Regions from separate parts of the Streptomyces sp. JN8 genome, predicted to be linked through region 2. Evidence: predicted binding sites of a transcription regulator. Region 2 holds the regulator's gene; the other holds the start of a gene.
What was found. Region 2 encodes HspR, which represses chaperone genes until heat shock. Its sites were predicted from a motif close to TTGAGNNNNNNNNNCTCAA; they were not measured.

Region 1 (7,229 bases), 1.5 Mb from region 2:
GCACGGCCACCGCCCAGGAGCCGCGGACCGCGGGCCCGACCGCCCACCAGAGCCGGGCCCAGCGGCCGGTTCGGGTGGGGGTGGAGGGCGAGGGGGTGGCCTGGGTGGGGGTCGGCCCGATGGTGCCGTGTGCGGGCCGTCGTCGTGTGGTGCCGCGGACCGCGGGCCCGACCGCCCACCAGAGCCGGGCCCAGCGGCCGGTTCGGGTGGGGGTGGAGGGCGAGGGGGCGGCCGGAGCCGGGGTCGGCCGGATGCCGCCGGGTGCGGGTCGTCCTCCTGTGTCGCCCGCGAGCGGGGGCCGGGCGCCCGCCCGGGCCCCGGCGGCGGCGCCGATCGACGCCAGCAGGTCGGCGCGGACGGCCGCGAGCACGGGGCCGGCCGTTCCGGCGCGCACGGCGGCCGAGACGCGGCCCGCGCAGCCCGCGCAGGACTCGACGTGCTTCTCCAGGGACCAGGCGTCGGTCTCGGGCGCGGCACCGTCGGCGTACCGGCGCGCGAGGTCGTCCGTGACGTGCCAGGGCAGCCCGGGGCCGTCCGCGGGGCGGCGCTGTGTCGTCATGCGGTGCCTCCCAGGGCGTGGGGGCCGCCGGGGCGGGCCGCCCCGAGTGCGGCGCGCAGTTCGCGGCGGGCGCGCAGGGCGCGGGTCTTGACCGTGCCCTCGGGTATGCCGAGGAGCCGGGCGGTCTCCCGGGTCGTCAGACCGTCGACGACGGTGGCCCGCAGGACCTCGGCGAGCTCGGGGGAGATCCGGTCGAGGGCCGCGCCGACCTCCCCGTACTCCAGGCCGGCGAGCACCCGGTCCTCGGCGGAGGGCGCGGCGCCGGGCGGCTCCGCGGGCAGGGCGGCGTGCCGGGCGGCCTCGGTCACGACGCGTTCCGCGCGGGCCCGGGCCCGCTGCGCGTCGACCAGGCGCCGGGCCGCGATCACCCAGAGCCAGCCGCCTGCCTCGCCCCTGCCCCGGTGGCCGCCGGCCGAGCGCCAGACCGTGACGAAGGTGTCCTGGAGGACCTCCCGCACGGTCTCCTCGTCGGGGCAGCGCCGGGCGAGGCGCGCGTGCAGCCAGCCGGCGTGCCGGTCGTAGAGCACGGCGAGCGCCTCGGAGTCCCCCCGGGCGACCGCGCGCAGCAGCGCCGTGTCGTCGTCCTCGTCGCCCCCTGCGGGGCCTCCCCCTGGGGGGCGCACCAGTCTCACGCCCTCTCTATCGCGCGCGTGCCCCGGTCCGGTTCTCCGGGGCCCGGGGCCGTCGCGCCCGCCGGGCTCAGGGCCGCGTCGGAGGGCCGCCCTCCGGGAGGGCGGCGAAGACCCGCCGGAGCGCCGCCGGGCGCTCGTCCTCGCCGTCCTGCGCGACGACGAGGCGGTGCCGGTACGTCACGCGGTACTGGAAGCCGTCGGGGACCGGGCGGCCCGTGGGCCGCTCCGGGACCCGGGCGTAGGCGGGGTCGGCCAGGGCGGCCCGCAGCTCGGCGGCCTGGGCGGGGGTCTGCCGGCCGGTCCGGGGCGGCTCGGTGCGGGAGCGGATGCTCCAAGAGCCGTCGTGCCGGACGACCAGCGTGTTGCGGACCCCGGCGAGGCCGCCGTCGACGACGACCTCGACGAGGAGCCCGGCCGGCTGCGGGTCCGTGGTGGAGGTGCCGGGTGCCGGGGTGGTGCCGGCGGGCGGAGTGGCCGGGGGCTGTGGGGTGCCCGGGTCGGGCGATCCGCTCTCCCCGGGGGGCGGCGGGGCCGGTGCGCTCGTCGCCGAGGACGGTCCGCCCGCCTCGGTCGGGGTCGCGGGACCGCAGCCGCTCGCACCGCCGACCAGGGCCCCGACCAGGATCAGGGCCCCGCACCACGTCCCCCGCGCGCCTCTCGCCATGGTCCGAGCATGCCGGGTGCCGGGCCTCCCGCGCAGCCGTACGGCCGGGTTCGCGCCCGCGGGCCCAGCCGGGCGCGCCGCGGTCCCGGGCGATGCCGGGCGCGACGCGGTTCCGTGCGACGCCGGCGCGCCCGCGGTCCCGGGCGATGCCGGTGATCGGCTCAGCCGGCCGCGCCGCCGTCCCGGACGATGCCGGTGATCGGCCCCCGGTAGCGCCAGTCGAGGGAGTCGTACAGCGCGAGTCCGTCCGTGGTCGCGGCGAGCACCCCGGTCGCGGCTCCCGCCTGGGCGGCGGCGGCCTCCAGGGTGCGCATGACGTTGGCGCCGAGGCCGCGCCGCCGGTGCGCGGGATCGGTCTCGATCTGGTCGGCGACGGCGGTGGAGCCGGTCGGGGCGATCCGGCCGCTCGCGGCGAGGGTGCCGTCGGGCGCCAGGACGCGGACGCGGATGACCCCGTCCCGGACCTCGGTGGTCCGCGCGTACCCCTCGGGCGGGGCCGGGCGGGCGCCGGGGTCGAGCGGCTTGACCATCATGAATCCCGGGTCGTCGGGGACGGTCCACCCCTCCGTGATCCATGCCTGCGCGTCCTCGGGTCCCGCCATGACCTTGAGCCAGCTGTAGGGGGCGGTGAGGCGGGTGCAGAGCGCGCCGACCGTGGCGGCGTCGGGGGCGGGCAGCACGTGGCGCACGACGTGCCGGGGCAGTCCCACGTCGATCCGGTGGCCCCAGGGCTCGGGGACGGCGGCCGGGGTTCCCCGGGAGACGGTCCAGCCCGTCACCCAGGCCGATGTAAGAGCTGCAATATCCATGCAGGTATTACATCGGTCGTTCCCGGCCTGCGCGAGAGTGATCGCTCAGAGCGAACAGGCGTCCGGGAACATCCACGGGCTCACATGCATTGAGTCGACATAGCTCAACTTGACTGCCGAAGGGGAGATCATGGCTTCTGACTCCAAGCCGTCCGTGCCGCTCACTCTGCCCGTGCTGCCGCTCGACGACGAGGTCGTGCTGCCCGGCATGGTGGTGCCGCTCGACCTGTCCGACAACGAGGTGCGCGCCGCCGTGGAGGCCGCTCAGGCCGCCGCCCGGCCCGGCGCGGGCAAGCCGCGGGTGCTGCTCGTGCCCCGCGTCGACGGGACCTACGCCGGGACCGGCGTCCTGGGCACCGTGGAGCAGGTCGGACGGCTCTCCGACGGCGACCCCGGCGCCCTGATCCGCGGCATCGGCCGCGTGCGCATCGGCGCCGGCACGACCGGGCCCGGCGCGGCCCTCTGGGTCGAGGGCGGCACGGTCGAGGAGACCCTGCCCGACCCGCTTCCCGGCCAGGTCGCCGACCTCGTCAAGGAGTACAAGGCGCTCGCCACCACCTGGCTCAAGAAGCGCGGGGCCTGGCAGGTCGTCGACCGCGTCCAGCAGATCGACGGCGTCGGCGCCCTCGCCGACAACTCCGGGTACTCGCCCTTCCTCACCGTCGAGCAGAAGGTCGCGCTCCTGGAGACCGCGGACCCGGTCGCCCGCCTCCGGCTCGCCACCGCCCAGCTCCGCGAGCACCTCGCCGAGCAGGACGTCGCCGAGACCATCGCCAAGGACGTCCAGGAGGGCGTCGACAAGCAGCAGCGCGAGTTCCTGCTCCGGCGCCAGCTCGAAGCGGTCCGCAAGGAACTGCGCGACCTGAACGGCGAGTCCGAGGCGGACGAGTCCGACGACTACCGCGCCCGCGTGGAGGCCGCCGACCTGCCCGAGAAGGTCCGCGAGGCCGCCCTCAAGGAGGTCGAGAAGCTGGAGCGGTCCAGCGACCAGTCCCCCGAGGGCTCCTGGATCCGCACCTGGCTGGACACCGTCCTCGAACTGCCCTGGAACGAGCGCTCCGAGGACCGGTACGACATCCGCGGCGCCCGCGCCGTCCTCGACGCCGAGCACTTCGGCCTCGACGACGTGAAGGAGCGCATCACCGAGTACCTCGCCGTCCGCAAGCGCCGGGCCGAGCGCGGCCTGGGCGTCGTCGGCGGACGCCGCGGCGGGGCCGTCCTCGCCCTGGTCGGGCCGCCCGGCGTCGGCAAGACCTCCCTCGGCGAGTCCGTCGCGCACGCGATGGGACGCCGGTTCGTCCGGGTCGCCCTCGGCGGCGTACGGGACGAGGCGGAGATCCGCGGCCACCGCAGGACCTACGTCGGCGCCCTGCCCGGCCGGATCGTCCGCGCCATCAAGGAGGCCGGGTCCATGAACCCGGTGGTCCTCCTCGACGAGATCGACAAGGTCGGCTCCGACTTCCGCGGCGACCCCGCGGCGGCCCTCCTCGAAGTCCTCGACCCGGCGCAGAACCACACCTTCCGCGACCATTACCTGGAGGTCGAACTCGACCTCTCCGACGTGGTGTTCCTGGCCACGGCCAACGTCCTCGAAGCCATTCCCGAGGCCCTCCTCGACCGCATGGAGCTGGTCAGGCTCGACGGCTACACCGAGGACGAGAAGGTCGTCATCGCCCGCGACCACCTGCTGCCCCGGCAGCTGGAGCGGGCGGGCCTGGAGCCCGGCGAGGTCGTCCTGGAGGACGCGAGCCTGCGCAGGCTGGCCGGCGAGTACACCCGCGAGGCCGGCGTCCGCACCCTGGAGCGGGCCGTCTCCCGGCTGCTCCGCAAGGTCGCCGCGGAACACGAACTGGGCGACCGCGAACTGCCGTTCACGATCGGCCCCGACGACCTGCGCGCACTCATCGGGCGTCCGCACCACGTCCCCGAGTCCGCCCAGGACCCGGCGGAGCGCCGGACGGCCGTGCCGGGCGTCGCCACCGGCCTCGCCGTGACCGGCGCGGGCGGTGACGTCCTCTTCGTCGAGGCGTCCCTGGCCGACCCGGAGACCGGCGCCGCCGGGCTGACCCTCACCGGACAACTGGGCGACGTCATGAAGGAGTCGGCTCAGATCGCGCTCTCCTTCCTCCGCTCGCACGGGGCGGAACTGGAGCTTCCCGTCACCGGCCTGAAGGACCGGGGCGTGCACATCCACTTCCCCGCGGGCGCGGTCCCCAAGGACGGCCCGAGCGCGGGCGTCACCATGACGACCGCCCTCGCCTCCCTGCTGAGCGGGCGTCAGGTCCGCACGGACGTGGCCATGACCGGCGAGGTCTCCCTCACCGGCCGGGTGCTCCCGATCGGCGGCGTGAAGCAGAAGCTCCTCGCCGCCCACCGGGCGGGCATCACCACGGTCGTGATCCCCAAGCGGAACGAGGCCGACCTGGACGACGTCCCGGCCGAGATCCTGGAGAAGCTGGAGGTCCACCCGGTCACGGACGTCCGCCAGGTCCTGGAGATCGCGCTGACCCCGGCCGCGGTGCCGGTCGGCGCGGCCGCGGCCTGACGCCCCCCGTGGCGGAGCGGGGTGCCCCACGCGGGGGGCACCCCGCTCCGGCGTGCCCCGCGCGTGTACGCGGGCGCAGGTAATTCTTCACCCGGATGTCAGCCGGGAGTGTCATGCTCGTACGCATGAACGAAGACGCCTTCTGGGCCCTCATCGACGAGTTGAGCCGACGCACCGGTGACCTGGAGGAGCGGACGGAGTGGCTGCGCACGGAGCTGCTCCGGCGACCGGCCGAAGAGAGCGTGGACTTCCAGGTGCGCCTCGACGACGCGCTCGAGGTCGCCGGGACGCACGCCGTGTGGCGCGCGGCGAACCGGATCGAGGGCGGCGCCTGCACCGACGACGGCTTCCACTACTTCACCCTCTGGCTCGTCGGGCAGGGGCGGAAGGTCTACGAGTCGGTCGTCGCCGACCCGGACGCGCTGGCCGACGTGCCGGGCGTACGGGCCCTGGTGGGCCGGCACCGGGACGGGTGGGACGACGACGAGTGGCCGGAGTGGGAAGGCCTCGACTACGTCGCGCAGGACGCGTTCGACGAGCTCACCGGCCAGGAGGACGACTGCGGCGAGGAGTTCGACGACGCCGTCGACGAGCGCGCCGAGGAACTGGCGGACGAGCTCTCGGGGGACTTCGGGGAGGAGTGGGAAGAGGGCGGCGAGTCCCGGGGGTCTCGTCCGGAGGGAGTGGCGATACCCCGCCTCACCGCCCTCTTCCCGCTCGCCGCGTCCGGCGCATAGGGGGCGTCTTGCCGATCGGGCCCGCGAGCCCGACTGATCGGCGGGACACCTCCCGGCACGCTCGGGACGGAGCGCGGGCCGGACGGGTCTGGTGCGGCCCCGAGGGGGCCGCGTCGCCCGGGCCGGATGCGGTCGGCCGGCCCGAGCGAGGACCACGGCTACGAGGCCGAGGTCCTGCGGCGGCGGCCCAGGAGGAGGCTGCCCGCGCCGAAGACGGCGAGGGCGCCCGCGCCCGCGAGGGCCGTGGGCAGCGGCGAGGACGGGGTCGCGGCCGACTCGGCCGAGAGGGCCGGGGCCTGCTCGTCGCCGCCGTGGCCCGCGTGGCTCACGGTGGACAGCGACGCCCCTGCCGCGATCTTCGCCTCGCTCGGGGCCTGCGCCTTCGCGGCGGCCGGCTGGGCCGCCGCACCGCCGAAGGTGACGTCCGAGCAGCTGTAGAAGGCCTCGGGGCTGTCGTTGCGCTGCCACACCTTGTAGACGATGTGCCGGCCGGTGCGGGCGGGGAGGTTGCCCGTGAAGGTGTAGTAGCCGTCGGTCGCGGTGCGGGTGGTGTTGTAGACGGCGACGGGGGTCGCGTCCAGGTCCGACCACTTCAGCGGCTGCGTGGGGTCGAAGCCCTGCTTGGTGATGTAGACGGTCATCGTGCCGGCGTGGGCGGCGGTGACCCGGACCTTGAAGTCGAAGCCGCCCGCCGCGACCGCCGTCGCCGGCCAGTCGGTGCGCGCCCAGTCGAGCGCCCGGTACTTCGCGCGGTTCGCGGAGCAGAGCTTGCCGTCCGGGATGAGGGCCTGGTGCTGCCCCGCGGCGTTGGCGATGTTGACCTCGTTCCAGTCGTAGAGCGGCTGGGTGCCGGAGTCGGCGACGAGGTCCTTGCACACCTGCGACTTGGGGGTCTCGGGGCCCTCCGCGTAACAGGCCGCGACGCGGCTCACGGGGTTGAAGACGGCTCCGTGGGCGCTGGCGGTCGTCGGGGTGAGCGTGACGAGGGCTGCGGCGGCCGACAGGGCGGCGACGCCGGCTGCGGTGCGGCGGGTGGACGGCATGCGGGGGCTCTCTCTCGTGCGTGGGGGAGGACGGATGAGCAACGCGCGCTGAGCACACGGAAGTTGAATCCCGGGCGATCGCCGTAGAGCCTCGCATTGGTCCATACCAATAGGCAAGGGGGAGGGCCGGAAAAGCCGGAGCGGCCCCCGGGGCGCCGCGCACCCGGGGACCGCTGCCGTGCGGGTGGCCTCAGCCGTTGGCGAGCGCCTGCACCCGCGAGAGGTCGCCGTTGAAGTGGT
Region 2 (7,229 bases):
CACCGTCATCACCAACGCCGAGGGCGCCAGGACCACGCCGTCCGTCGTCGCCTTCGCGAAGAACGGTGAGGTGCTCGTCGGCGAGGTGGCCAAGCGTCAGGCCGTCACCAACGTCGACAGGACCATCCGGTCGGTCAAGCGCCACATGGGCACCGACTGGAAGATCGAGATCGACGGCAAGAACTTCAACCCGCAGCAGATGAGCGCCTTCATCCTGCAGAAGCTGAAGCGCGACGCCGAGGCCTACCTGGGCGAGAAGGTCGTCGACGCGGTCATCACCGTGCCGGCGTACTTCAACGACTCGGAGCGCCAGGCCACCAAGGAGGCCGGTGAGATCGCGGGCCTCAACGTCCTGCGCATCGTCAACGAGCCCACCGCGGCCGCCCTCGCGTACGGCCTCGACAAGGACGACCAGACGATCCTCGTCTTCGACCTCGGTGGCGGCACCTTCGACGTGTCCCTCCTGGAGATCGGTGACGGCGTCGTCGAGGTGAAGGCCACCAACGGTGACAACCACCTCGGTGGCGACGACTGGGACCAGCGCGTCGTCGACTACCTGGTGACGCAGTTCCAGAACGGCCACGGCGTGGACCTGGCCAAGGACAAGATGGCTCTCCAGCGTCTCCGCGAGGCCGCGGAGAAGGCGAAGATCGAGCTCTCGTCCTCGACCGAGACCTCCATCAACCTGCCGTACATCACGGCCTCCGCCGAGGGCCCGCTGCACCTGGACGAGAAGCTCACCCGGGCCCAGTTCCAGCAGCTGACCTCGGACCTGCTCGACCGCTGCAAGGTGCCGTTCCACAACGTCATCAAGGACGCGGGCATCAACCTCTCCGAGATCGACCACGTCGTCCTCGTCGGCGGTTCGACCCGTATGCCGGCCGTCGCCGAGCTCGTCAAGGAGCTGACCGGCGGTCAGGACGCCAACAAGGGCGTCAACCCGGACGAGGTCGTCGCCATCGGCGCCGCGCTCCAGGCCGGTGTCCTCAAGGGTGAGGTCAAGGACGTCCTGCTCCTCGACGTGACCCCGCTGTCCCTCGGCATCGAGACCAAGGGCGGCATCATGACCAAGCTCATCGAGCGCAACACCACGATCCCGACCAAGCGGTCCGAGATCTTCACGACGGCCGAGGACAACCAGCCGTCCGTGCAGATCCAGGTCTACCAGGGCGAGCGCGAGATCGCGGCGTACAACAAGAAGCTCGGCATGTTCGAGCTGACCGGTCTGCCGCCGGCGCCCCGCGGCGTCCCGCAGATCGAGGTCGCCTTCGACATCGACGCCAACGGCATCATGCACGTGACCGCGAAGGACCTCGGCACCGGCAAGGAGCAGAAGATGACCGTCACCGGCGGCTCCTCGCTGCCGAAGGACGAGGTCGACCGCATGCGCCAGGAGGCCGAGCAGTACGCGGACGAGGACCACCGCCGCCGCGAGGCCGCCGAGTCCCGCAACCAGGGCGAGCAGCTCGTCTACCAGACGGAGAAGTTCCTCAAGGACAACGAGGACAAGGTCCCCGGCGACGTCAAGGCCGAGGTCGAGGCCGCGCTCGGCGAGCTGAAGGAGAAGCTCAAGGGCGAGGACACCGCCGAGATCCGCACCGCCACCGAGAAGGTCGCGGCCGTCTCGCAGAAGCTCGGCCAGGCGCTCTACGCCGACGCCCAGGGCGCGCAGGCCGCGGGCGGCGACGCCGGCGCCGGCCAGCAGGCCCCGGCCGACGACGACGTCGTCGACGCCGAGATCGTCGACGAGGACAAGCCGAAGGGCGGCGCTGCCTGATGTCGGAGGAGACCCCGGGCTTCGAGGAGAAGCCCGAAGTCCCCGCCGACGGCACGCCCGAGGAGCCCGAGACCGCCGCTGCCGCCGCCTCCGCCGACAAGGCGGAGGGGGCGGCCCCGGCCGGGGACACGACTGACGTGGCTCTGCTGGCGCAGCTGGACCAGGCCCGCAAGGCGCTCGAGGAGCGCACCGCGGACCTCCAGCGGCTCCAGGCCGAGTACCAGAACTACCGCCGCCGCGTGGAGCGGGACCGGGTCACGGTCAAGGAGATCGCCGTCGCGAGCCTCCTGAGCGACCTGCTCCCGGTGCTCGACGACGTCGGCCGGGCCCGGGACCACGGCGAGCTCGTGGGCGGGTTCAAGTCGGTGGCCGAATCGCTGGAGACCGTCGTCGCCAAGATGGGTCTGCAGCAGTTCGGCAAGGAGGGCGAGCCCTTCGACCCGACGATCCACGAGGCCCTGATGCACTCGTACGCGCCGGACGTCACCGAGACGACGTGCGTGGCGATCCTGCAGCCGGGGTACCGGATCGGCGAGCGGACCATCCGGCCCGCCCGCGTGGCCGTCGCCGAGCCCCAGCCGGGCGCGGCACCGGCCAAGGACGACGCGAAGTCGTCCACGGACGAGGAGAGCGGTGCCCCCGAGGAGGGGTAGCGCGACCGGCCGCACAGCGGTGACAGACCCCGGAGCAGTCCGGAAGGAGGGACGTCGATGAGCACGAAGGACTTCGTCGAGAAGGACTACTACAAGGTTCTCGGCGTCCCCAAGGACGCCACCGAGGCCGAGATCAAGAAGGCGTACCGGAAGCTCGCCCGCGAGAACCACCCGGACGCCAACAAGAACGACGCCAAGGCCGAGGAGCGCTTCAAGGAGATCTCCGAGGCGAACGACATCCTCGGCGACCCCAAGAAGCGCAAGGAGTACGACGAGGCCCGCGCCCTCTTCGGGAACGGCGGCTTCCGGGCCGGCGGTCCCGGGGCGGGCGGCTCGTTCAACTTCGACCTGGGCGACCTCTTCGGAGGCGCCCAGGGCGGCGCGGGCGGCGGCTTCGGCGGCGGTGGCGGCGGCGGCATCGGGGACGTCTTCGGCGGCCTGTTCAACCGCGGCGGCGGCGCGGGTGCCCGCACCCAGCCCCGGCGCGGCCAGGACATCGAGTCCGAGGTGACGCTCAGCTTCACCGAGGCCATCGAGGGCGCGACCGTACCGCTGCGGATGTCCAGCCAGCAGCCGTGCACGGCGTGTTCGGGCACCGGCGACAAGAACGGCACCCCCCGGGTGTGCCCGACCTGCGTCGGCACCGGACAGGTCTCGCGCGGCAGCGGCGGCGGCTTCTCGCTCACCGACCCCTGCGTGGACTGCAAGGGCCGCGGCCTGATCGCCGAGAACCCCTGCGAGGTCTGCAAGGGCAGCGGCCGGGCCAAGTCCTCCCGCACCATGCAGGTCCGCATCCCGGCCGGGGTCTCCGACAACCAGAAGATCCGGCTGCGCGGCAAGGGGGCGCCGGGGGAGCGCGGCGGGCAGAACGGCGACCTGTACGTCGTCGTGCACGTCGACTCCCACCCGGTGTTCGGCCGCAAGGACGACAACCTCACCGTCACGGTGCCGGTCTCCTTCACGGAGGCGGCGCTCGGCGGCGAGATCAAGGTGCCGACCCTCGGCGGCCCCGCGGTCACCCTCAAGCTGCCCGCGGGCACGCCGAACGGCCGGACCATGCGCGCCCGCGGCAAGGGCGCGGTCCGCAAGGACGGCACCCGCGGCGACCTCCTCGTGACGGTCGAGGTCGCGGTGCCGAAGGAGCTGGACGACAAGGCACGGGACGCCCTGGAGACCTATCGCGAGGCGACCGCCTCCGACGATCCGCGGGCGGAGCTGTTCCAGGCAGCGAAGGGAGCGTGACCCGGTGGACGGGCGCCGACGCAATCCGTACGAGCTGACCGACGAGTCGCCGGTGTACGTCATCTCGGTGGCGGCCCAGCTCTCCGGTCTGCACCCGCAGACCCTCCGTCAGTACGACCGCCTCGGTCTGGTCTCCCCGGACCGCACGGCGGGCCGTGGCCGGCGCTACTCGGCCCGTGACATCGAGCTGCTCCGGCAGGTGCAGCAGCTGTCGCAGGACGAGGGCATCAACCTGGCCGGGATCAAGCGCATCATCGAGCTGGAGAACCAGGTCGCGGCGCTGCAGAGCCGGATCGCGGAGCTGTCGGCGGCCGTCGACGGCGCGGCGGCGGCGATGCGGCAGCGCGAGGCCCAGGTGCACGCCTCGTACCGGCGCGACCTGGTGCCGTACCAGGACGTGCAGCAGGCGAGCGCCCTGGTGGTCTGGCGTCCCAAGCGCGGCGAGTAGGCCCCCGTCCGGCGGCCCGGCCCCGCGCCGGGCGCCCCTGGACGCGTGAAGCCCCTTCCACGGTCGTGGAGGGGGCTTCGGCGTGTACGGGGCCGGCGGCGGGGACCCGGGGCGGTCGGCGGCCCGGGACCCCGCCGCTACGGGATGAGCTCCGCCACGATGTCGCCGACGGTCTCCCACCAGGGCGACGCGCCCGTGCCGAACGCGGCGGCGAGGGCGGTGCCGACGGCGTGGTCGAGCGGGGTCGGGGCGGCGGCCGGGTCCCAGTCGGGGTACACCGTGCCGTCCCCCTTGGACTCCAGGGTCCCGAGCGCCTTCCCGTTCCGGGTGAACCGGCTGTCCACGTACGAGCTGGGGACGAGCCGGTAGCGGAGGCCGTCCACGCGGACGTCCACCCGGTAGGAGCGGCGCAGTAGCCGCGCGCGGGCCGGCTTGATGACGGCGGGTTCCCCGGCCACCGTCAGGGCGAGCAGGGCGGGCTTGCGGGTGCCGATCGGCGTATGGGTGTCCGGGCGGGTCCCGGGGGCCCGTACGAGCTCCACGGTGGGCAGGTCGTGCCCGGAGACGCGGAGGGTCCCGGCGGGCCCGTCGAGGTCGATCTGTACGTACACGGTGGTGAGTTGTCCCGTTCGGCGCTGGTCAGGTGTCCGGTGGTCAGGTGTCTCCCTCGAGGATGCCCGACTGCGCGATCAGGTAGCCGAGCTGGGCCCGGCTGCCGCTGCCGAGGGCGGCGGCGAGTTTGGCGATGTGGGCGCGGCAGGTGCGCACGTTCATGCCGAGGCGGCGGGCGATGGCCTCGTCCACGTGGCCCTCGACGAGGAGTTTGGCGATCGAGCGCTGGACGCCGCCGATGCCGTCCACGGAGGGGCTGTAGGGGATCTCGTCCTCCCAGGGCACCCCGTGCAGCCAGAACTGGTCGAAGACGCCGACGAGGTACTGCACGAGGCCCTCGTGGCGGAGTTCGAGGGCGACCTGGCGGTCGCTGCGCGCGGGCACGAACGCGACCTTGCGGTCGACGATGATCAGCCGGTCGACGATCTCCTCGAGGGTGCGCAGTTCGAGCCCGTACGGCGCGACGCGTTCGACGTAGGCCAGGGTGGCGGGATGGTGCCGTGCGGTGTGCTGGTAGAGCGTCCGCATCCGGACCCCGCGGTCGAGCAGCGGTTCCATGCGGCGGAGGGCCGCTTCGAGGGTCTCGGGGCGGCGGCCGCTGCCGGGCTGGATGGTGAGGAGTTCCTCGGTGCACTCGTTGATGGCGCGGTCGAGCGCGGCGTTGATGACGCTGAGGCCTTCGAGGACCGTGATGGCCTGGGTGCCGGTGGGGTCCTGGGTGTGGATGGCCATGAACGGCTCGAAAGCGTCCGCGAGGGCCAGCGCGTGCTGGCGCCGGACCTGTATCTCCTGCTCGATGGGGTGCACGAGCTGGTTCAGGGCGATCGAGGGCGGCACGGGACGCAGGCACTCGCTGTCGTCCGGGTCCGGGTGCAGGAGGGAGAGTTCCCTCAGGCAGGGGGCGGCTTCGGCGTCCGCACGGGCTATGCGGCCGGTGCGGAGGGCACTCGCATAGAGCTCCTTGCCCACGTCGCATAGTTCACCGTGACTGTGCTTATGAACGGACTCGTCGCATTCTCGCCTCATTTGCACCCCCCTCAGGGTCATGAATTACAGGAACATGATGCCCGGGTTGGCTGGTGGAAAGGGTCGGGAGTGAGCCATCGTCTTACTCGCGGGGGGGAGGTAGTGATCAAAAGAGGTGGAGATCGGCCATGACCAGGATGGTTCGTGCACTTAGCGCCATAGCCGTTGCGGCGGCTGCTCTCGGCGCACTCGCCGTCGGCGAGCCCTCGTGGGAGAGCACCCCGGCGCACTCCGTGGCAGGGCCGGACGAGCCCTCGTGGGAGAGCACCCCGGCGCACTCCGTGGCAGGGCCGGACGAGCCCTCGTGGGAGAGCACCCCGGCGCACGAGGTGGTCGCGGGACCCGGCGAACCCTCGTGGGAGAGCTCTCCCCGGGACGTCGTGCTCGCTGCTCCTTACGAGCCGTCCTGGGAGATCGATTCGAGGGGCGCGGGGGCGTGACCGTGCCGCCGGACGACCCCAGGTTCCGCCGGGAGATGGCTTCGGCCTACCGGTCCGGGTGGCACTTCGTCGACCTCGCCACGGCCATCCCCCACCGTGGCGACGCGCTGAAGATCACCCTCTTCGGAGAGCCGATCGTGGTGGCACGGGAGCAGGACGAGGACGTCCGCGCCTACCGCTGCCTCCGCCGTCCCCGCGGCGCCCCACAGCCCATCCGCTGTGCCATCCGGTACGGCATGATCTTCGTCAACCTCGACCAGCGGGACCACCAGCTGATCGAACCCGAGACCATCACCGCCACCCCCCGCAGTGCCTGAGCGATTCCCCCGTCGTTGTAGATCGCTCCGGCACTTCCCCCACACAGCGGCGCCATCGCGGACCTGAAACGCGATGGCGCCGCTGTGCTGCCCCCGTACGATCGGGGGCCTCCCTCAGGCGCGCCCCATCGCCCGGGTCAGGGTGATCTCGACGACCACCCGGTCCGGGTTCTCGGCCGGCGTGCGCCCGTAGCGCTCCGCGTAGCGCGCCACCGCGTCCGCGACCACCTCGGGCTCCGTGCGGATGCGCGCGACGCCCTCCAGGGTGGCCCAGCGCCCCTTGTCGACCTGGCAGACCGCGACCCGCGCGCCCGCGGCGCCCGCCGCCAGGACGTTGGCCACCTTCCGGCTGTGCCGGTTGGTGATGACCCGCGCGAAACCGCCCTCGGGGTCGTAGGTGACGCCCACCGCCACGACGTGAGGGGTGCCGTTCGGGCGCGGGGTGGTCAGGGTGCACATGTGGTACTCGCGCCAGAAGCTGAGGTACGAGTCGGAGGGGTTCCTCGGGTCGGTCGCCATGCACGGAACGTACCGGGGGCGGAGCTCCCTCCGACACCTTGAGCGCAATCGACTCAACTTTGTGTACGCTGGAAGAGTCATAAAGGGAGAGGACCCCGAACGATCCAGGAGGAGCACCGCACGTGGACGCCGAACTGACCAACCGGAGCCGGGACGCGATCAACGCGGCCAGCAGCCGCGCCGTGTCCCTCGGGC

Region 1: lon (endopeptidase La) is a predicted target of HspR. The motif match lies at 2,754-2,772, and genes of this name have one in related genera.

The regions. Positions count from the first base shown of each region.
Region 1 is NZ_CM147852.1:2,950,063-2,957,291, reverse strand. Features, by position in the region: gene ACY0MR_RS12590 (zf-HC2 domain-containing protein) at 1-559, opposite strand, end outside; gene ACY0MR_RS12585 (RNA polymerase sigma factor) at 556-1,191, opposite strand; gene ACY0MR_RS12580 (hypothetical protein) at 1,259-1,855, opposite strand; gene ACY0MR_RS12575 (GNAT family N-acetyltransferase) at 2,017-2,664, opposite strand; gene lon (endopeptidase La) at 2,795-5,209, shown strand; gene ACY0MR_RS12565 (DUF4240 domain-containing protein) at 5,335-5,946, shown strand; gene ACY0MR_RS12560 (lytic polysaccharide monooxygenase auxiliary activity family 9 protein) at 6,105-6,989, opposite strand; gene ACY0MR_RS12555 (lysozyme) at 7,180-7,229, opposite strand, start outside.
Region 2 is NZ_CM147852.1:4,450,372-4,457,600, forward strand. Features, by position in the region: gene dnaK (molecular chaperone DnaK) at 1-1,777, shown strand, start outside; gene grpE (nucleotide exchange factor GrpE) at 1,777-2,430, shown strand; gene dnaJ (molecular chaperone DnaJ) at 2,488-3,672, shown strand; gene ACY0MR_RS19650 (heat shock protein transcriptional repressor HspR) at 3,677-4,120, shown strand; gene ACY0MR_RS19655 (hypothetical protein) at 4,258-4,731, opposite strand; gene ACY0MR_RS19660 (helix-turn-helix transcriptional regulator) at 4,775-5,779, opposite strand; gene ACY0MR_RS19665 (hypothetical protein) at 5,887-6,198, shown strand; gene ACY0MR_RS19670 (Rieske (2Fe-2S) protein) at 6,195-6,515, shown strand; gene ACY0MR_RS19675 (pyridoxamine 5'-phosphate oxidase family protein) at 6,630-7,034, opposite strand; gene clpB (ATP-dependent chaperone ClpB) at 7,157-7,229, shown strand, end outside.